Regions from separate parts of the Kitasatospora sp. NBC_00374 genome, predicted to be linked through region 3. Evidence: predicted binding sites of a transcription regulator. Region 3 holds the regulator's gene; each other region holds the start of a gene.

Evidence for each region. The regulator HrcA, encoded in region 3, represses chaperone genes, less so after heat shock. The targets are predictions, from matches to a motif close to TTNGCACTCNGNNNNNCNGAGTGCNAA.
Region 1: a site for HrcA is predicted at 4,773-4,799, ahead of OG871_RS22245 (FmdB family zinc ribbon protein). Genes of this name have one in related genera too.
Region 2: a site for HrcA is predicted at 3,758-3,784, ahead of groL (chaperonin GroEL). Genes of this name have one in related genera too.

Annotation. Positions count from the first base shown of each region.
Region 1 covers NZ_CP107964.1:4,928,664-4,935,683, forward strand. Annotated here, with positions in the region: gene murJ (murein biosynthesis integral membrane protein MurJ) at 1-795, opposite strand, end outside; gene OG871_RS22225 (RNA polymerase sigma factor RpoD/SigA) at 1,734-2,705, shown strand; gene OG871_RS22230 (hypothetical protein) at 2,844-3,092, shown strand; partial or broken gene mscL (large conductance mechanosensitive channel protein MscL) at 3,258-3,673, opposite strand; gene OG871_RS22240 (hypothetical protein) at 3,746-4,033, opposite strand; gene OG871_RS22245 (FmdB family zinc ribbon protein) at 4,422-4,748, opposite strand; gene OG871_RS22250 (MFS transporter) at 4,955-6,256, opposite strand; gene OG871_RS22255 (potassium/proton antiporter) at 6,584-7,020, opposite strand, start outside.
Region 2 covers NZ_CP107964.1:4,770,967-4,777,986, reverse strand. Annotated here, with positions in the region: gene OG871_RS21565 (PadR family transcriptional regulator) at 1-88, opposite strand, end outside; gene OG871_RS21560 (hypothetical protein) at 192-818, shown strand; gene OG871_RS21555 (hypothetical protein) at 864-1,220, opposite strand; gene OG871_RS21550 (Uma2 family endonuclease) at 1,240-1,824, opposite strand; gene groL (chaperonin GroEL) at 2,013-3,635, opposite strand; gene OG871_RS21540 (cold-shock protein) at 3,943-4,149, opposite strand; gene OG871_RS21535 (ubiquitin-like small modifier protein 1) at 4,739-5,017, opposite strand; gene thrC (threonine synthase) at 5,053-6,330, opposite strand; SAM riboswitch class I at 6,348-6,491, opposite strand; gene OG871_RS21525 (glucosyl-3-phosphoglycerate synthase) at 6,684-7,020, shown strand, end outside.
Region 3 covers NZ_CP107964.1:2,976,595-2,983,614, reverse strand. Annotated here, with positions in the region: gene OG871_RS13415 (class I SAM-dependent methyltransferase) at 1-756, opposite strand, end outside; gene OG871_RS13410 (DUF3097 domain-containing protein) at 862-1,689, opposite strand; gene OG871_RS13405 (DUF2785 domain-containing protein) at 1,744-2,532, opposite strand; gene OG871_RS13400 (hypothetical protein) at 2,594-3,178, opposite strand; gene htpX (zinc metalloprotease HtpX) at 3,204-4,124, opposite strand; gene hrcA (heat-inducible transcriptional repressor HrcA) at 4,357-5,436, shown strand; gene dnaJ (molecular chaperone DnaJ) at 5,508-6,653, shown strand; gene OG871_RS13380 (16S rRNA (uracil(1498)-N(3))-methyltransferase) at 6,783-7,020, shown strand, end outside.

The DNA.
Region 1 (7,020 bases), 2.0 Mb from region 3:
GAGGGCCTGGACCACGATGCCCAGGGTGCTGCCGAGGCCGAGCAGCATGGTGTCGGAGGAGGTGACCTGCTCCACGCTCTGGGCGTTGCTGCCGACGACGGTGTAGAGGCCGAACACCGCGATCGCCACGACGTTGTTGAGCACCGGCGTCCACATCATGGCGCCGAAGCGGTCACGGGAGTTGAGCACCTGGCCGAACAGGGTGAAGACGCCGTAGAAGAAGATCTGCGGGAGGCAGTACCGGGCGAAGGCGATGGTGAGGTCCCGCTTCACGCCCGGCGGGTAGCCCGAGTACGCGTCGACGATCAGCGGGGACGCGAACCAGGCGGTGATGGTCAGGACGACCAGGGCCACCCCGCAGATCGTCAGCAGCCGGTCGGTGTAGGCGACGCCGCCGTCCTTGTGGGTCTGTGCGGCGTGCACCAGCTCCGGAACGAACACCGAGGCCAGGACGCCACCCATGAGCATCATGTAGACGACGTTGGGCAGCGAGTTGGCGATGTTGAAGGTGTCGCCGAGCGGCCCGGATCCCAGGGCGGCGACGATCATCGCGCTGCGGACGAATCCGAGGGCGCGCGACGCCATGGTGCCCAGCGCCATGATCAGGCCGTTGCGGCCGGCGGACGCGGCGGGCTTCTCGGCGGCCGGGGCGGAGGCCTGGGCCGGGACGGTCGGCGGCGCGGCCGGCATCGGCGGGGTGCCGGGGACGGCCTGCGACGGGATGCGCAGCGCCATGGTGGGCGGGTCGATGTACGCGTTCGGGTCGGAGGACCCGTCCGTCGTGTGCGTGGTCATCAGACCCCCGTCACTCGGTGCCTGGGAGGTGGTGCTGCGGGAAACCCCGCGACACCGGTCCGGCGAAACGTCGGTGTACGGAGGCGGCCTGTCGGACAAGGCCGACCAGGTCCGTGCCGGACTCGGCCTCCCCGCGCCGGGTGCGGACTGCACCCCAGCCGGAGAAGTCTGCCTTACCGCGGCACTCCCTGGGGAACCGGGTGCAGTGTGGTGATGATCGCCACGAGGGCGGTGACCCTGCGAAGTTGGGCATCAAGCGACCCCGATTGCGGGCGATTCGGGCGGTTCGTGACGATTTGGTCCACCGCATCGCAGGCTGATTCCGCTGGTGGAACACGGTTCCCCCGTCCTTCCGGTTCGCTCGACAGTGGTGTGACCTTCCTCACCGTCCGTCAGGAACCCCGGCCGATCGAGGCTGTTCCGGTCGGCCGGGCCGGTCGCGGATGTGCATGTGGTCGCGGATGTGGGCCGGTCGGCGATGCGGGGACTGGCGCCGGGTCGGATTGCTGCGCTGTCGCGGCACAACGGGCGGGGTGCGGTCGTTGTGCTGGATGGGGGTCGGTCGGAGTGTCGCTGCGGCATGACAGTCCCCTTCCCGGCGTGGCGAGCCCTTCCGGCGGCCGGTGAGTCGCAATTCGGCATCTTCTGTGCCGGGTTGGCGCCTACCCGGTGAACGCGAGGCGTGTGTCCGCCGTCACGCTGGGTGCCCGAGCGGGTGAAAATGGGCAGGGTACTCCATCAAGGGAGAAAATCTGAGGGAGTTGGGAATGTTGTCCGATTTCTGTGCGTTGGATCGTTACGTGTGAGCCTCGGTGAGGCCCGCGCATCTCTTTGAGCCCGTGGATCTCCCCGCGGGGTCCCTGGTGGATCCCGCTGTACCGATCCGCCTGATCGGCGCAGACGCAGGCAGACCCGGCAACACCAGCAAGGGAGCAAGCATGGCCACCCGTGCCGTCGTTCGCGACAGGGCCGACCGGACTCGCTCGGCCCGCCCGACCAACTTCGAGGCCGACCGCGACCTCGTCGGCATGTATCTCGACGAGATCGCCAGGACACCCCTGCTCGATGCCGCCGAGGAGGTCGAGCTCTCGCTTCGGATCGAGGCCGGTGTCTACGCCCAGCACCTGCTGGACGAGGGCCCACTCCCGAAGGGCATGACCCGGGAGGAGCTGGAGGTGATAGCGGAGGACGCCGAGCGCGCCAAGGACGTCTTCATCCGCTCCAATCTGCGACTCGTGGTCGCGGTGGCCCGGCGCTACCCGCGAAGCGGCCTGCCCCTGCTGGATCTCATACAGGAGGGCAACGCGGGCCTCGTCCGCGCCGTCGAGAAGTTCGACTACTCCAAGGGCTTCAAGTTCTCCACCTACGCGACGTGGTGGATCCGGCAGGCGATCACCCGGTCGATCGCCGACCAGTCGCGGACGATCCGGCTGCCCGTCCACCTGGTGGAGGAGCTGGGACGGATCCGCCGCGTGCAGCGCGAGAAGGCGAAGGAACTCGGCCGCGAGCCCGAGCCGGCCGAGGTCGGCGCCGAGCTGGACATCAGCGAGCAGCGGGTCAAGGACGTGCTCGACTGGGCCCGGGACCCGGTCAGCCTGAACATGTCGGTGGACGACGAGGGCGAGACCCAGTTCGGCGACCTGGTGGAGGACACCGGGGCTGTCTCTCCCGAGGACGCGGTGATGGTGATGCTCCGCCGCGAGGAGCTCGACACGCTGATCGACCGGCTGGACGACCGGACGGCGTCGATCATCCGCTCCCGCTACGGCATGGAGGACGGCCGTGAGCGGACGCTCACGGAGGTGGGCAAGCAGCACGGTCTGACCAGGGAGCGCATCCGGCAGATCGAGAAGCACGCGCTGGCCGAACTGAAGAAGATCGCCGACCACGCGGGCTTCGAGGCGGCCTGACCGCTGCCCGCCGCCGCCGGGCGGGGACTGTGGGGGTGAGCACGGGAGCCGACGGCCCCGGTACGGCTGCGGCTGTGCCGGGGCCGACCGCTGCCCGGCCTAGGCTTGGTGGGGCGGCGACGATGGAGGCAGGGCGAGATGGCTGAGCAGGACGCGGAGCGGGACACGGGCAGGGACACGGACCGGGGGCAGGGTGAGGGGCACGGCGACGGGCGGAAGCCGGAGCGGGACCGCCCGGCACCGAAGGCGCGGCTGGTCTTCGGAGATCCGCTGGAGCGGCAGACCAGTGACGACACCGACCAGGGCTGGGGTGAGCGCCCCGGTGGCGGTGGCGGACGGGGCCTGGACTGGTACCTCAGCCAGCGGCCGCCCCACCACGGGGACTGATCGACGGGGACTGGGACTGGGACTGGGACTGGGACTGATACGACGGGCGCCGGCCGACGGGGACCGATCGGGACCGGCCGGGCGGGAGCGTCCGGGGGCGGCGACCCCCGGCGCCGGCGGAGCGGTGGCAGGGACAGGGACAGGGGCAGGGACAGGGGCAGTCGGTCAGCGCTGATTGACCAGGGCGTCCCGGATCTCGGCGAGGAGCACGACCTCCTTGACCTCGGCCTCGGCCGCGACCTCGTCGACGGACTTGCGCTTGGCCATGAAGTGGTTCATCGGCAGGATGAGCGCGAAGTAGACCACCGCCGCGACGATCACGAACTGCAGGAGACGCTCAGCACCGAGCCCCACAGGATGTAGATGCCCGAGGTCACGGCGCCCGAGGCGTCCACCGTGCAGGGGCCCTTCAGGCAGGAACGGTAGGCGGCGAGGTCCTCCGTGCCGAAGACTCCGACCAGCGGATTGATGACGCCCGTGACGAACGCGTTGACGACGGTGGTGAATGCGGCGCCGATGACCACGGCGACGGCGAGGTCCACGACGTTGCCGCGGAGCAGGAATTCCTTGAAGCCCTTCATGCTGCGCTGAACGGCGACTGGCGCAATCGTCACGGGTGAATTCCCGGGTGTCGGGTTGACGTACTCGGGCGCTCAGCCGGGCGATGCCGGGCCGCCGGGGCAGTGGGCGGCGTTGTTCTGTCCGACGACGGGCGCGATGGTCGCGGGCGGCGGCGGGCCGAGTCGCAACGGGCCCGCGGAGAGCGCTGCGGCCGCGGCCAGCAGGCCTGCCACCAGCATGCCGGGCCGGTGCCGGACGGCCTGCCGGAGCCGGTGCCGCCCACCGCCGCCGGGCCGGATCGGCGGGAAGAGGGGGACCTCCTGGCGCGGGGGAACGGCGGGTGCCTGCGGCGGGGGAGTGAGGTGGGCAGCCATGGTCATGGTGGGGCACCGCCTTCGGGCGCTGGATTCCACGGGCGCCGGTCGGGCCCGCCGGAACCCAGGGTGCGCCGACGGCCGAGCTGCAGGAATGCCCCCGGGAATTCCTGTGGACAACCCCGCCCTGTGGACAACTCGCGTCCCCCACGCGAGTGAACGGCCGCCAGGTGTTGACGTCGCAACGGCCTCCGCGCCACGGCGAAGCGACCACCGGCACCGACATCGAAACCGACACCGACATCGGCCTCGGCGACCGGCCACCGCAGAACGCCGACGGCCCGGCACCGCCGCATCGCTGCGGGGTGCCGGGCCATCGTGAGTTCTGCTGTCGTGCCGTCCCCCGGCCACGTCCTCGGCAGGGCTGCGGGCAGAGGACGTGTCTCGCGCCGCCTCAGCTCGCGGCGGGCGCGGACGCCGGCGCGGACGAAGAGGTGGAGGAGCTGCTGCCGGAACCGCCGGAGGTCGATCCCGAGGACCCGGTGGAGGAGGAGCCGGTGGACGAGGAGGACGAGGCCCCCGGGGTCACCGAGCTGCTGGACGAGGAGCGGCTGTCGGTCCGGTAGAAACCCGAGCCCTTGAAGACCACACCCACGGCCGAGAAGACCTTGCGGAGCTTCCCCTGGCACTCGGGGCACGTGGTCAGCGCCTCGTCGGTGAACTTCTGCACCGCCTCCAGGCCGGTCCCGCACTCGGTGCACTGGTACTGGTACGTGGGCACTTGCTCTTCCTCCTGCACTTCCCCCTGGCACTCTGGCCTGATGAGTGCTAACGATCCTCAATCATGCGGTATTCCGTTGATTGAGTCCAGCGCTCCGGATGTGATCCGAGTGTCAGCCGTCGTGCCGGCCGTCGTGCTGGCCGCCGTGCCGGCCGCCGTGCCGGCCGTCACCGCACCGCCACGGCCGGCGTCGGCCCGGAGGGTGCTCAGCTCTCCGCGGCCGCGATCTTCGCGCCCCTGGGCGCCGCGCCGGCGCTGCGGGCGACCGTCCGGCTGCGGGTGCCGGGTGCCACCAGCAGGCGGCGCAGGGCGACCAGTGCGGCCAGGCCGATTCCGGCACCGGCGACCGGCACCAGGAACCCGGCGGAGGGGCCGCTCCGGTCGATCAGCTGTCCGGCGACGGTCGAGCCGATCGCCAGCCCGAGGCCGATCGCGCCGGTCAGCCAGGTGAAGGCCTCGGTCTTGGCGCCGTCGGCGACCAGGGTCTCGACCAGGGTGTACCCGGTGATCAGCGTGGGTGCGATGGCGAGTCCGCAGAACAGTCCGGCGATGGTCAGCGCGACCAGGTTGGGCATCGCCCAGAGCGTGGAGCAGCCGACCACCAGCAGCGCGTAGCAGAACAGCATCCGCTGCCGGGCCGAGCGCTTCCAGCCGACCATGCCGTAGAGCACACCGGCCACCATGGAGCCGCCGGCGAAGATCCCGTAGACGGTGCCGCTGGCGCTGCCCCGGCCGATCGACTCGGTGAAGGCGGTGACCGAGACCTGCATGGCGCCGAAGACGGTGCCCACGCCCAGGAACGAGGCGGCCAGCAGCCGGACGCCGGGGGAGGCGAGGGCCGAGACCCGGCGCGCGCCCTCGACCCGCGGGTGGCGGACGGGGGCGGTACGGCGCTGCGCGGCGAAGGCCAGTCCGCCGGCCACCGTCAGGGTGGCTTCGGCGATCAGTCCGGCCGCCGGGCTGACCTGGGTCGCGATCGCTGTGGCCAGGACCGGGCCGACCACGAAGGTGAACTCGTCGGTCACCGATTCGAACGCGAAGGCCGTGTTCAGCATGGCGGGCTGGTCGGAGAGCCGGCCGACCCAGCGGGCCCGGACCATCGCACCGATCTGCGGCACGCTGGCGCCGGCCGGTGCGGCGGCCAGGAACAGCGCCCAGGCCGGGGCGTGCCCGAGGGCCAGCGCGATCAGGGCGCCGACCGACAGCGCGTGCACGGCGACGCTGGGCAGCAGCACGGCGGCCTGGCCGTAGCGGTCGGCCAGGCGTCCGGTCTGCGGCCCGACGAGGGCCTGGGCGACGGCGGAGACCGCCGCGACGGTGCCGGCCGTGCCGTACGAGCCATGGGTCTTCAGGACCAGCAGGACGATGCCCAGGCTGAGCATCGCGTAGGGGAGCCGGGCGGCGAAGGCCGGGGCCAGGAACGTCCAGGCGCCGGGGGTGCGCAGCAGCGCTCCGTAGCCGGCGCGGGCAGGGGCGGTGGGGCTGTCGACCGTTCGGCGGGCCGTCACGGTCGGTCCTTCCTGCTGCCTGGTAGCGCACACAGGGCAGGGAGAGCCCCGACGGCGCCGAGAGTCGTCCTCTCGCGCGTCGACCGGGGTAGATACCGGGTCCGGCTGGCCGGGTCGTGGAAGCGGGGGCCAGAGATCACAGTTCACTGCGGACCGCGGCCGCCGAGCGGTCGCGCCAACTCTGCTTCAGGCAGATGTTGCGGGTGATTCAGTCAGTTCGATGCGTATCAACCTTCATAGTAGCGGGTGCCGGCGGCCCGGGCCTGGCAACGGAAGGTGAACAGGAGCACATCCGCGACCCTGCCGCCCGTTCCCGCCCGGGCCCGGTTACCGTCCCCGTAGCCAGCCCGCGAGCTTGCCGCCCTTGTCCACCGCGCGCAGCCGCCGTTCCGCGGCCTCGCCGACGGCGTCGGTGGTGACCACCAGGAGCTCGTCGCCGGCCCGCAGCACGGTGGCCCGGTCCGGGACGAAGCTCGCGCCGTCGCGGACCACCAGGGTGACCGCGGCGCCCTTGGGCAGCCGCAGCTCGCTGACCTCGACGCCGGAGATCCGGGACTCCGCCGACAGGGAGACCGACAGCAGGTGGCCGTGGAGTTTCTCCAGCGGCGCGGACTCGATCCCGAGGTCCTGGCCGAGCGAGCCCTCGCCGATCCGCAGCCACCTGGCCACCAGCGGCAGGGTCGGGCCCTGGAGCAGGGTGAAGACCACGACCAGGATGAAGACGATGTTGAAGAGTTCCTGGGCCTTGGGCACGCCGGCGACGA
Region 2 (7,020 bases), 1.8 Mb from region 3:
CCTGGATGAGCGCGTAGCCGTGCCGGGGTGCGTCCGCGAGGGCGGTGAGCAGGAGCAGCGTGGGCTCCTGGATCGAACGTTCTGTCATGTCACCTAGATATACCGGTCGTCGGTATATACCGTCAGGCGAATCCGAACATTCGCCCAACCCGCCCTGACGGGCCGTCGGGCACCGGGGCCACAATGGGCGCATGACCGATCTGCTCGACCGCTGGAACGATCTGCTGCGCCGCTGCGGCGCGACCGCCGACCCGCTGCCGTACGGGCAGGACCTGCTGAAGCGCTGGGCCGAGCCGCAGCGCCGCTACCACACCACCGACCACCTGCGGGCGGTGCTCGACCAGGTCGACGCGCTCGCCGGGCAGGCCGCGGAGCCGGACGCGGTGCGGCTGGCGGCCTGGTTCCACGACGCGGTCTACCGGCCGGAGCGCTCCGAGAACGAGGAGCGCAGTGCCGTGCTGGCCGTCCGCGCGCTGCGCGAGGCCGGGCTGGCCGAGCCGCTGGTCGAGGAGGTGGCCCGGCTGGTCAGGCTCACCGTCACCCACGCCCCCGAGCCGGCGGACCGCAACGGCGAGGTGCTCTGCGACGCCGACCTGGCCGTGCTGGGCGGCTCCGCCGAGCAGTACGCGGCGTACGCGGCGGCCGTCCGCGAGGAGTACGGCTTCGTCCCCGAGGACGCCTTCCGGGCGGGCCGGGCGGCGGTCCTGCGCCAGTTGCTGGACCTGCCCGCGCTGTACCGGACCGAGGCGGCCCGTGCCCGGTTCGACGCGGCCGCGCGGGCCAACCTGGCGGCCGAGCTCAGGACGCTCGAAGGCTAGCCCGCCGACGCCGCGGCCCGGCGGGCGTGGCCGCGAGGGCCTCGGTCACGAGAGCTTTCCGACCGGCGCGACGGCCAGGCCCTCCTTGCCGCACACCCAGTGCGGATCCGGCCCGAGCTCGGGCTCCACGCTCAGCGCGTGCGGGTCGCCGTCCTCGGCGCAGGCCTCGCACAGCGGCCAGCGGCCGTACGCCTCCAGCAGCGCGTCCTGCACGTCCTGGGCGACCAGCCCGAGCACGTACTCGGTGCCGTCCGGCCACTGCTCCAGCCACCAGCGACGGTGCGTCACGGCGTCCTCGACCAGCGACACGACGGCGGCGTCCGCGACGTCCCGGGCCGTCAGGTCGGCGAGGATCAGCGCCCGGGCGCTGTGCAGTGCGGCTTCGATCTCAGGACTGGCCATCCGCCCATTGTCCCGCAGCTCACCGCGGCCCCGGAAACCCCTCGGTGGCCAGCTCGACCCCGAACGGCTCCGGCAGCGCGACCGGCTTGCCGAAGGGCGTGCGCAGGCTCTGCCGGTAGGCGCCGTTGACCGGCTCCGAGAACAGCGTCACGGTCGGGCCGTGCTCGTCGAAGCGGTCGATCAGCAGGTGGTGCGGGACGGGCGCGTGGGCGTAGGCCCAGAGCTTCCTGGTGCGGTCGTGCCGCGCGTTGCCGGAGGAGGTGATCTCGACGGCCAACAGGATCTCGGCGGCGTCGACCGGGTCGGCGTCGGTGCGGTCCGACTGCCTGAGCAGCGCCTTGTCCACGACCACGAGATCCGGCACGTAGACCCTCTCCGACTGCACGATCTCGACGCCGAGAGTCTGGTAGGCGCCGATTTCCGGCGGGAGGCAGCGCACCAGGGCGTCATGAACCTCGCCGGCGATCAAATTGTGGCCCTTGCCGGGCGGTGGCACCAGGACGATCTGCCCTTCCTCGATCTCGGCGCGCCAGCCCTCCGGGACCTCCAGTCCCCTCCAGGTGTCCAGCAGGTAGGTCCAGTTCCGTTCCGACTCCACGGCCATCGCGGTCCCCCCTTCTCCCGCATGACGCTGCTCGCCCTCACCGTAGCCGCGCTCCGAGGCGCCGGGACCGTTCATGCGCCCAGCGTCGCACGATCGGGTGAGACGGGGCGAGAACGCCGCGAGGGCGGCCTCCCCGTGGGGAGACCGCCCTCGCGGACGATCAGAACTCGCCGATCCTCGAAGGAGGATCAGAAGTCCATGTCACCGCCCGGCATGCCGCCGCCGGCCGGCGCGCCGGCCTTCTCGGGCTTGTCGGCGATGACGGCCTCGGTGGTGAGGAAGAGCGCCGCGATGGAGGCGGCGTTCTGCAGCGCGGAGCGGGTGACCTTGGCCGGGTCGATGATGCCCGCGGCGATGAGGTCGACGTACTCGTTGGTGGCGGCGTTCAGGCCGTGACCGGCGGGGAGGTTGCGCACCTTCTCCACCACGACACCGCCCTCGAGGCCGGCGTTGGTCGCGATCTGCTTGATCGGGGCCTCCAGCGCCACGCGGACGATGTTGGCACCGGTGGCCTCGTCGCCCTCGAGCTCCAGCTTGTCGAACGCGACACTGGCCTGCAGCAGCGCGACGCCACCACCGGCGACGATGCCCTCCTCGACGGCGGCCTTCGCGTTGCGGACGGCGTCCTCGATGCGGTGCTTGCGCTCCTTGAGCTCCACCTCGGTGGCCGCGCCGGCCTTGATGACGGCGACGCCGCCGGCCAGCTTGGCGAGGCGCTCCTGGAGCTTCTCGCGGTCGTAGTCCGAGTCGCTGTTCTCGATCTCGGCACGGATCTGGTTCACGCGGCCGGCGACCTGGTCGCTGTCGCCGCCACCGTCGACGATGGTGGTCTCGTCCTTGGTGATGACCACCTTGCGGGCGGAGCCCAGCAGGTCGACGCCGGCGTTCTCCAGCTTGAGGCCGACCTCCTCGGAGATGACGGTGCCACCGGTGAGGATGGCGATGTCGCCGAGCATGGCCTTGCGGCGGTCACCGAAGCCCGGGGCCTTGACGGCGACGGACTTGAAGGTGCCACGGATCTTGTTCACGACCAGGGTCGACAGGGCCTCGCCCTCGACGTCCTCGGCGATGATGACGAGCGGCTTGCCGCTCTGCATGACCTTCTCCAGCAGCGGGAGCAGGTCCTTGACCGAGCTGATCTTGGAGTTGGCGATCAGGATGTACGGGTCCTCGAAGGACGCCTCCATCCGCTCCAGGTCGGTGGCGAAGTAGGCCGAGATGTAGCCCTTGTCGAAGCGCATGCCCTCGGTGAGCTCGAGCTCCAGACCGAAGGTGTTGCTCTCCTCGACGGTGATGACGCCTTCCTTGCCGACCTTGTCCATCGCCTCGGCGATGAGCTCGCCGATCTGGGTGTCGGCGGCGGAGATGGAGGCGGTGGAGGCGATCTGCTCCTTGGTCTCCACGTCCTTGGCCTGGGCGAGCAGCTGGTCGGAGACGGCCGCGACGGCCTTCTCGATGCCGCGCTTCAGGGCCATCGGGTTGGCGCCGGCCGCGACGTTGCGCAGGCCTTCCTTGACCAGGGCCTGGGCGAGCACGGTGGCGGTGGTGGTGCCGTCACCCGCGACGTCGTCGGTCTTCTTCGCGACCTCCTTGACGAGCTCCGCGCCGATCTTCTCGTAGGGGTCCTCGAGCTCGATCTCCTTGGCGATGGAGACACCGTCGTTGGTGATCGTGGGGGCGCCCCACTTCTTCTCAAGGACGACGTTGCGGCCCTTGGGGCCAAGCGTCACCTTGACGGCGTCGGCAAGCTGGTTCATCCCGCGCTCAAGGCCGCGGCGAGCTTCCTCGTCAAACGCGATGATCTTTGCCATGTGAAGTGGTCCTCCGGGACGCGATCGACTGCATCGGACCGAAGGGTGCCCGCGACGGACGGCCCTGCGAGCGGGGGTCCTGTCCCCTACCGCTCCCGGGAGGCCTCACCGACCCGATCCGTTTGTCACTCTCGTACCGAGAGTGCTAACGCCAATGATTAGCACTCTCGGGTGGCGAGTGCAAGCCCGATCGCGGGGTGTCCCGAACATGGCGGCAGGCCCGCACGGGGATGCCGTACGGGCCTGCTGCCGATGATCTGTGGCCGCCAGCTCGTTGACCGAACCGAGGCTCCACAGGTCGAAGAGGTCACGCAACCAGCGCGCGGACCATGTCCGCCTGCGGACCCTTCTGCCCCTGGGAGATCTCGAACTCGACCCGCTGGCCCTCCTCGAGGGTGCGGTAGCCGTCCATCTGGATCGCGCTGTAGTGGACGAACACGTCCGCACCACCGTCGACCGCGATGAAGCCGTAGCCCTTCTCGGCGTTGAACCACTTGACGGTGCCCTGAGCCATTCCGAACTCCCCTTGTGCTGTGCTGGCCCTTCACGGACCCGCAGGGTGCGGGTCCAGAGGTCTGGAAGGCCGGCCCGGGGAACCCCCCCTGGGCGCAGCCGTGCACGCCGCAGACCACCGCACCGAGGCCCGAAAGGGGAACCGGAACGCGGGTGAATGCGTCGACCGCGGCTGAATGTATCCGGACATGCGCCCTCTGCAACAGGCCCTACTTTTGGGCAAATGCTACGGGCCGCAGGGGATATGACGGGATGAAAGCGGCACTAGTGTGCAATTGACGCCGGACATCGCGGACCAATGCCACAAATCGCCGGAATAATTCTGACGGCGGCCTGACAGTTCGGCGCTGCGCTTCGTCGCACCGGTCTCAGCGAGCGGACAGCCGCTGCGTACCCGACCGGAGGGCGGGGGCGGGCCGACTCGAATCGGCCTCGAATACCCCGGTGTCACGCACTCTATACCCAGCCACGTGGGCAAATGTCCGCCGGCAACGCCGAGAGCCGTCGCCGGGCCCGGAATTTCCGCATTCCGGTCCTGACGACGGCTCAGGGGTGCTAAGCGCACCCGGGAAGAGGGGCGTCCGCCGAGGTCAGCAGCCGCCGGCCACCGCCGGGATGATGGAGACGGCGGCGCCGTCCTTGATCTCGGTCTGCAGGCCGCCGTCGAATCGCACGTCGTCGTCATTGACGTACACGTTGACGAATCGGCGCAGCTGGCCGGCGTCGTCCAGGATCCGGGCCGAGATGCCCGGGTGGTTCTGCTCCAGGTCGCCGATCACCTCGGCCAGGGTGGCGCCCTCGGCGGCCACCTCGGCCGAGCCGCCGGTGTAGGTGCGCAGAATGGTGGGGATGCGGACGGTGGCGCTCATGGGCGTCTACTCCTTGCTGCGGGGTGGTGGGGGGCTCAGACGGAGGCGAGGCCGGCGGCGCGGAAGGACTCCAGGGTCGGCCGGATGGTGGCGGTCAGACCGGCGTCGGAGACCGCGTCCAGGGTCTTCAGGCCGTCGCCGGTGTTGATCGCGACGGTCTCCTTGGACGGGTCCAGCTGTCCGGTCTCGACCAGCTTCTTGAGCACGCCGACGGTGACGCCGCCCGCGGTCTCGGCGAAGATGCCCTCGGTGCGGGCCAGCAGCCTGATCGCCTCGACCACCTCGGCGTCGGTGACGTCCTCGACGGCGCCGCCGGTACGGCGGGCGATGTCCAGCACGTACGGGCCGTCGGCCGGGTTGCCGATCGCCAGCGACTTGGCGATGGTGTCCGGCTTGACCGGGCGGATCACGTCGTGGCCGGCCTTGAAGGCGGCGGAGACCGGGGAGCAGCCCTCGGCCTGGGCGCCGAAGATCCGGTACGGGCGGTCCTCGACCAGGCCGAGCTTGATCAGCTCCTGCAGTCCCTTGTCGATCTTCGTGAGCTGGGAGCCCGAGGCGATCGGGATGACGATCTGCTCCGGCAGCCGCCAGCCGAGCTGCTCGCAGATCTCGTACGCCAGGGTCTTGGAGCCCTCGCCGTAGTACGGGCGGAGGTTGACGTTGACGAAGCCCCAGCCCTCGCCGGCCGGGTCGCCGATCAGCTCGGAGCAGAAGCGGTTCACGTCGTCGTAGTTGCCCTGGATGCCGACCAGCTCGCCGCCGTAGACACCGGCCATCACGACCTTGCCCTGCTCCAGGTCGTGCGGGATGAAAACGCAGGACTTGAAGCCGGCCCGGGCCGCCGCCGCGCCCACCGCGCCCGCCAGGTTGCCGGTCGACGAGCAGGACAGGGTGGTGAAGTCGAAGGCGCGCGCCGCCTCGATGGCGCAGGCGACCACCCGGTCCTTGAAGGAGTGGGTCGGGTTGCCGGAGTCGTCCTTGACGTGCAGCTGGGCGGTGAAGCCGAGCTCGCGGCCGAGGTTGTCGGCCTTCACCAGCGGGGTCCAGCCGGGGTTCAGGTTCGGCTTGGACGCGACGTCGGCCGGGACGGGCAGCAGCGGGGCGTAGCGCCAGATGGAGGCCGGGCCGGACTCGATCCGCTTGCGCAGCTCCTCGGCCTCGTAGGAGCCGAAGTCGTAGGCGATCTCCAGCGGACCGAAGCACTCCACACAGGCGAAGCTCGGGCCGAGCGGGGTGCGGGCGCCGCACTCGCGACAGGACAGCGCGGCGGCGGGGCCGAGGTCGACGACGGCGACAGGGGTAGCGGTAGCCATGATGGCGGAGGCCTCTCTCCTCATCTTCCCCGTGACGCGGGCGCGCCACAGGACGGAATTGGCACCTGTCCCGCCGGGGCCTCGACCTGACGGTCAGTTAGCCGGACGAGAAGGTTGCCGGGACGTCGACGGGCCGTTCCCTCAGTCCCTCTGGATGAGCAATGTGGCGCGCGGCGTTGGAGCCGACAGCGCGTTTGTGGTCGTGCGCGGCGACCCACCCCGACGTGCGAGGGTCGGATCGCATTACCAAGACTGTATCCGAAGGCCCCGGTACCACCCCATGGCGTCCGACACCCGAGACGGCGTCGCCCATTCCGAGGAGCGAGACCTTGCCCGACCAGCCCAGGCCCGACGTGCTGCCCGAGGTGGCGTCCTGGCTGCGCCGCCGCTCCTGGACGGCGGGCGACCGGCCGGTCGCCTCGCTGCTCGCCGCGAAGCGCGCGGCGGGGGCGGCGGGCTCGGTCAGCGTGGTGCTGCCCGCGCTGGACGAGGAGCCGACCGTGGGCGAGATCGTCTCGGCGATCCGCGAGGAGCTGATGGAGCGGCTGCCGCTGGTGGACGAGCTGGTGGTGGTCGACTCCGGCTCGGTGGACCGCACCGCCGAACGGGCCGCGGCCGCCGGGGCGCGGGTGGTGCACCGGGACGAGATACTGCCGCGGCTGCCCGCCGAGCCCGGCAAGGGCGAGGTGC
Region 3 (7,020 bases):
GCGCTCGGCGGCCGCCAGGGTGTCGGCGTCGACCAGGCCGGTGGCGAGCATCGCCTCCCGCACCCGGCGCCAGGTGTCCAGCCAGAAGGCGGTGATCGGCGCCCCCGGGGTCAGCGGCGGGACGTAGACCTCCGCGCCCACCCCGGTGAGCCCGGCCTCGCGCAGCCTGACGGGGTACCGCGGCGTCCAGCCGACGTCCGTGCCGATGGACTCGCGAAGGCCCCGCCACATCGCCCGCATGGCGAGGCGGTACGGGCTGTCCGGCGCCCCGGCGGTGGTGAGGTCGATCGCGTCGCTGAGGACCAGCCGCCCGCCCGGGGCGAGCAGCCCGGCGAGGCGGGCGATCGTCCGCCGGCTGTCGGGCAGGTGCATCAGCAGGAACCGGGCGTGCACCAGGTCGAAGCGGCCGGGGTCGAAGTCCGCCGAGGTGATGTCGGCGGCCAGGGTGCGCAGCCGGGGGCCGGCGTACGGCTCGACGAAGCGCGGGTCCCGGTCGACGGCCAGTACGTCCGCGCCGACCTCCTCGGCCAGCCAGCGCGACACCGTGCCCGTGCCGGCGCCCAGATCCAGGCAGCGCAGCCCCGGACGGGCGCCGAGGGCCAGTAACCGGGCCCGTGTGAAGCCGTCGTAGGCGACGGCGCCGAAGTCGATCCGCTCGGCCTCACCCGGGGCGCCGGGCTCGAAGAGGTCCCGGCCGTAGGAGCCGGGTACCGCGGGGCGTCCGGGCGGTACGGGGTTCGCCCGATCGGTGGCCATCGGTCCTCCCGTCCGCCCGGGGAGCCCGGTGCGCGGAGACTGCGGGGACCTCACCAGCGTATCCGCGATCGACCGCCGCGCCCGGGCGCGGATCCGCGGCCGCGCTCAGTCCGCCAGGGTCACGAAGTCGATCAGCTCCTCGACCCGGCCCAGCAGGGCCGGGTCGAGGTCCTTGTAGGAGTTCACCGAGGCGAGGATCCGCTTCCACGCCGCGGGGGTGTCCACCGGCCAGCCGAGACGGCGGCACACGCCCTCCTTCCAGCCCTCCCCGCGCGGGACCTCCGGCCAGCCGGGGATGCCCACGCTGGACGCCTTGACCGCCTGCCAGACGTCGACGTACGGGTGCCCGACGACCAGCACCGCGTCGCCGGTCACCTGCCCGGCGATCCGGTGCTCCTTGGTGCCGGGCAGGAGGTGGTCCACCAGCACGCCGAGCCGTCGGCCGGGCCCGGGCGCGAAGTCGGCGACGATCGCCGGCAGGTCGTCGATGCCCTCCAGGTACTCCACCACCACGCCCTCGATCCGCAGGTCGTCGCCCCAGACCCGCTCGACCAGCTCGGCGTCGTGCCGGCCCTCGACGTAGATCCGCGACTCGCGCGCCACCCGGGCCCGGGCGCCCGGCACCGCGACCGAGCCGGAGGCCGTCACCCCGGGCCCGCGGGCGGGGGCCGGACCGGCCGGCCGCACCAGGGTCACCACCCGGCCCTCCAGCAGGAAGCCGCGCGGCGTCAGCGGGAAGACCCGGTGCCTGCCGAAGCGGTCCTCCAGGGTGACGGTCACCCCCTCCGCGGTCTTCTCGCAGCGCACCACGGCCCCACAGAAGCCGGTCGCGGCCTCCTCGACCACCAGGTCGCGTTCGGCCGCCACCTCGGGGGCGGGTTGCTGCCGCTTCCACGGCGGGGTCAGGTCCGGTCCGTACTGCCTGCTGCGCATGCCGGGACTATACGAAATCCGACACGCCGTCACCGCCCCGACCCGCACCGGCCGTCATCCCGTGTACGGCACCACCGGCGCGACCACCTCGGCCAGCCGCCGCAGCAGCGCCGTACGGTGCGTCACCGGCACCGGCGCCGCGTCGCGCGCGGGCCGTACGCCCCGGTCGGCCGGCAGGTAGAGCGCCCGCAGGGTGCGCACGGTGTTGGACAGGTGCGCGGGGACCGGCCCAGGGCGGCGGGCCGCGAACGCCGCTTCGACCGGGCCCAGCCAGCCGAGCGACTGCTGTTCGGTCAGCTCCGGCCGGGTCAGGGTGAGGGCCAGCGCGTACGCGAGGCGGCCGTCCTCCATCGCGTCCAGGACGTGGTCGGTGGGGGCCAGCAGCCGGGCCGCGCCCAGTGACAGCAGCGGCGCGGGGTCGACCCGGGGGCAGCGGCCGAGTGCGCCGAGCAGATCGGCGCCGTGGGCCACCGCGTGCAGCCAGCCGAGCTCGGGGTGGTGCCCGCGCAGATCGGTCTCGGCCGGGTACCAGGCGGCGAACGCCGCCAGCCAGCGCGGCTCGTACTCCCCGGCCCGGACCAGCTCGGCGAGGACCAGTGGCGCGAAGGTGCGGGCCTGGACCTCGGGGTCGGTCAGGCGCTCGGCCATCTCGTCGCCCAGCCGGCGCCGCAGGGCCGGGTCGAGGCCGGGGATCCAGCGCTCCAGCAGGTACAGGGCCTGCTCGTCGCGCAGCACCGGGGCGGGGGAGCGCAGGGCCAGGCTCAGCTCCGCCACGGCCTCGGCGACCGGGCGGTCGGCCGGGGGCGCGCAGCCGTTGTCGATGATGTTCTGCCAGTCGGTCATGGCAGGGCAGGCTAGGGGCCCGGGCCCGGTCCGCGCCCGTGAATTGCGGTCCGGCGGGCCGTCAGAGCCCGGGCGCGCCCCAGACCGGGAACCAGCGGCTCAGGTCGTTCTCCAGCCGCAGGTCGTTGCCGAGCATCGCCTTCACCTGGAGCTCCAGCGGGGTGTTGCGCTTCTCGCCGCCGCCCGGCATCGGGGCGAACGGGTAGAACGAGCCGCGCTTGTACAGGTACACCAGTGCCAGCGGCTGCCCGGCCTCGTTGCGGAAGCCCACGAGCGAGCAGAGCAGCTGCGGGCCGAAGCCGTTGACCTCCAGCTCGCTGTTGACCGCGTGCAGGTCGTTCACCAGCTCCGGCAGCTGCTCGGGGGAGTGCCGGGCGAGCAGCCAGGAGTACCCGTAGGCGTCCTGGGAGGCCTCCACCGGCACTCCGCCGTTCGGGGTGTCGGCGTCGAGCAGGGCCCGGACCTGCCGCTCCACCTCGGCGAAGGCGCCGCCCTCGACGGCGGCGAAGCAGACCGAGCCCAGACCGGTCGGCCGGAAGGCGGACGCCGCCTCCAGGGTCAGTGCGGCCGAGGGCACCCCGAAGAGCTGGTCCAGGTCCGGCTTGACGGGCTTGCTGCGGCCGAACAGGGCGTCCAGGAATCCCACGTGCAGCTCCTCTGCTGGATGGCTCTCACCGGCCGAGCTCGGCGGAGATCTTCGCCAGCTGCGCCAGCCGCTGCTCCAGCGACGGGTGGGTGGACAGCAGCTGGGTGGCGGCGTCCCGGGCGCTCAGTGCAGGCGCGAAGTAGAAGGCGTTGTACGCCTGCGCCTGGCGCAGGTCCCGGGTGGGGATCGCGGCGATCTGGCCGGTCACCTTGGTGAGGGCGGAGGCCAGCGAGCTCGGTCGGCCGGTGAGCTGGGCGGCCGCGCGGTCGGCGGCCAGCTCCCGGTAGCGGGAGAGCAGCCGGGTGAGCAGGAAGCTGAGGGCGTAGACCACCATGCTGACCAGCGGAATGATGATCATCGCGATGGCGGCGTTGCTGTCGTTGCTGTTGCGGTTGCCGCCCATCATGCCGCCGTACAGGGCGATCCTGGTCATCGCGCCGGCCAGGACGCCGAGGAAGCCCGCGATCGTCATCACCGCCACGTCCCGGTGCGCGACGTGCGAGAGCTCGTGGGCGAGGACGCCCTCCAGTTCCTCCGGCTCCAGGCGGCGCAGCAGCCCGGTGGTGACGCAGACCACGGACTTCTCCGGCTTGCGGCCGGTGGCGAAGGCGTTCGGCATGGCGTTGTCGGCCACCGCGACCCGGGGCTTGGGCATGTCGGCCAGGGCGCAGAGCCGGTCGATGGTGCCGTGCAGCTGGGGGTACTGCTCGGGGCTGACCTCGTGGGCGCCCATCGCCCGCTCGGTGATCTTGTCGCTGAACCAGAACTGGGCCACGAACAGCCCGCCGGAGATCACGACGATCAGCGGCCAGGCCCCTCGGAACAGGACGATCAGCAGGCCGGTGAAGCCCACGTACACCAGGCCGATCAGGAACATCGTGGTGATCATCCGGCCGGTCAGCCCCCGGTCGGGGGCGAACCGGGAGTGCTGCCCTGAAGTCGACATCGCCGCTCCTTCGATCGCGCGCTCGCCTCCGATGCTGCCACTCGGGGCGCCCCCGGGCACCACGCACCGGCGCCTGCCGCCCCGGCAATGCGGGCAGGATCACCGGGGCGGCCCGTTCCTGCCGTCGGACCCGGGCCTTACACTGGCAGGTAAGGTTCTGGCACTCTGCCCGCCGGAGTGCCAGAAATCGGACACTCAACAGCTCAACGGACGAAGACGGAGGTGCGTGCCCATGGTCGACGAGCCCCGTTCCGTCGAGCCGGCCCGCGCGGTGGAGACCCGCCCCGTCAGCCGTCCGCTGGACGACCGCCGGCTGGCGGTGCTCCGGGCGATCGTCCAGGACTACGTCGGCACCGAGGAGCCGGTCGGCTCCAAGGCGCTGGTCGAGCGGCACAGCCTCGGAGTGTCCCCGGCCACCGTGCGCAACGACATGGCGGCGCTGGAGGAGGAGGGCTTCATCCAGCAGCCGCACACCAGTGCGGGCCGGATCCCCACCGACAAGGGCTACCGGCTGTTCGTCGACCGGCTGGCCGAGGTCAAGCCGATGACCAGTCCGGAGCGCCGGGCGATCCGGCACTTCCTGGAGGGCGCGGTCGACCTGGACGACGTGGTGGCCCGCACGGTGCGGCTGCTCGCGCAGCTCACCCGGCAGGTCGCGGTGGTCCAGTACCCCTCGCTGACCCGTTCCACGGTGCGGCACATCGAGCTGGTCCAGCTGACCCCGGCCAAGGTGATGCTGGTCCTGATCACCAACACCGGCCGGGTCGAGCAGCGGATCGTCGACTGCCCCGGCGCGGTCGGCGACACCGTCCTGGCGGACCTGCGGGCCAAGCTGAACGCGAAGGCCGTGGGCCGGCCGCTGCCCGAGGTGCCGACGGCACTGGAGGACCTCTCGGCCGCCTTCGAGGCGGGGGACCGGCCGGCCGTGAGCACGGTGCTGGCCACCCTGTTCGAGACGCTGGCCGAGCAGAACGAGGAGCGGATCATGCTGGCGGGCACCGCCAACCTGACCCGCTTCGGACATGACTTCCCGCTGACCATCCAGCCGGTGCTGGAGGCACTGGAGGAGCAGGTGGTGCTGTTGCGCCTGCTGGGTGAGACGGCGGACGCCACGATGACGGTCCGGATCGGCCACGAGAACGCCTACGAGGGGCTCAATTCCACCTCGGTGGTCTCGGTCGGTTACGGTTCGGGCGACCAGAGCGTGGCAAAGCTCGGGGTGATCGGTCCGACCCGGATGGATTACCCCGGCACAATGGGGGCGGTGCGAGCGGTGGCACGGTACGTGGGCCAGATCCTGGCCGAGTCGTAGGAACAACGCGTCGCAGGACGGCGCGCAGCAGTCGCAAGCACTTCTAGAGGCGGAACAAACCGGAGCATTTGGTGGCCACGGACTACTACGCGGTACTCGGCGTCCGACGTGACGCGGGTCAGGACGAGATCAAGAAGGCGTTCCGACGTCTCGCGCGCGAACTGCACCCGGACGTCAACCCGGACCCGAAGACGCAGGAGCGGTTCAAGGAGATCAACGCCGCCTACGAGGTGCTCTCCGACCCCGCGAAGCGTCAGGTCTACGACCTCGGCGGGGACCCGCTGTCGCCCAACGGCGGCGGCGGTGGCGGCGGCGCCGGCGGTTTCGGTGCGGCCGGGTTCGGCTTCTCCGACATCATGGACGCCTTCTTCGGCGCCGCCGGCGGCCAGCGCGGACCGCGCTCGCGCACCCGGCGCGGCCAGGACGCCATGATCCGGCTGGAGATCACCCTGGAGGAGGCCGCGTTCGGCACCACCAAGGAGCTCCAGGTCGACACGGCCGTCACCTGCACCACCTGCAGCGGTGAGGGAGCGGCCCCCGGCACCTCCGCGCAGACCTGCGACATGTGCCGTGGCAAGGGCGAGGTCTCCCAGGTCACCCGGTCGTTCCTGGGCCAGGTCATGACCTCCCGTCCCTGCCCGCAGTGCCAGGGCTTCGGCACCGTGGTGCCGACCCCGTGCCCGGAGTGCGCCGGCGACGGCCGGGTCCGCGCCCGCCGCACCCTCACCGTCAAGATCCCGGCCGGTGTCGACAACGGCACCCGGATCCAGCTGGCCGGCGAGGGTGAGGTCGGCCCCGGCGGCGGCCCCGCCGGCGACCTGTACGTCGAGATCGCCGAGACCACCCACCCGACCTTCCAGCGCCGCGGCGACGACCTGCACTGCACGGTCACCATCCCGATGACGGCCGCCTCGCTCGGCACCCAGGTGCCGCTGCAGACCCTGGACGGGCTGGAGGAGGTCGACATCCGGCCCGGTACCCAGTCCGGCCAGTCGATCCCGCTGCACGGTCGGGGCATCACGCACCTGCGCGGCGGCGGCCGGGGCGACCTGATAGTGCATGTCGAGGTGCAGACGCCCACCAAGCTCGACCCCGAGCAGGAGGACCTGCTGCGGCGGCTGGCCGTGCTGCGCGGCGAGGAGCGGCCGTCCGGGCACTTCGCGCCCGGGCAACAGGGGCTGTTCTCCCGCCTGAAGGACGCGTTCAACGGTCGCTGACCGAGGGCTCTCCCAGGGGCGTCGGGGTCACCCCCCGGCGCCCCTCGCGTGTGGACGCGGTCCGACGCGTCCGGACCCGGCGGCCGAGGCCGCCGACAGACGCAGACAGATCTACCGGAGGTTTGGTTCATGACCGCGCCCGTGTTCGTCGTCGAGACCGCGGTGCTGGGTGCCGCCGGGCCCGGCTCGGTGGTCCGGCTGGACGGCCCGGAGGGCCGCCACGCGGCGGCGGTGAAGCGGCTGGAGCCCGGTGAGGCCGTCACGCTGGCGGACGGCCTCGGCCTCGGGGTGGACGGCACGGTCACGGCGGTGCACGGCAAGGACGCGCTGGACGTCACGGTGGACACGGTGCGCCGGGAGCCGGAGC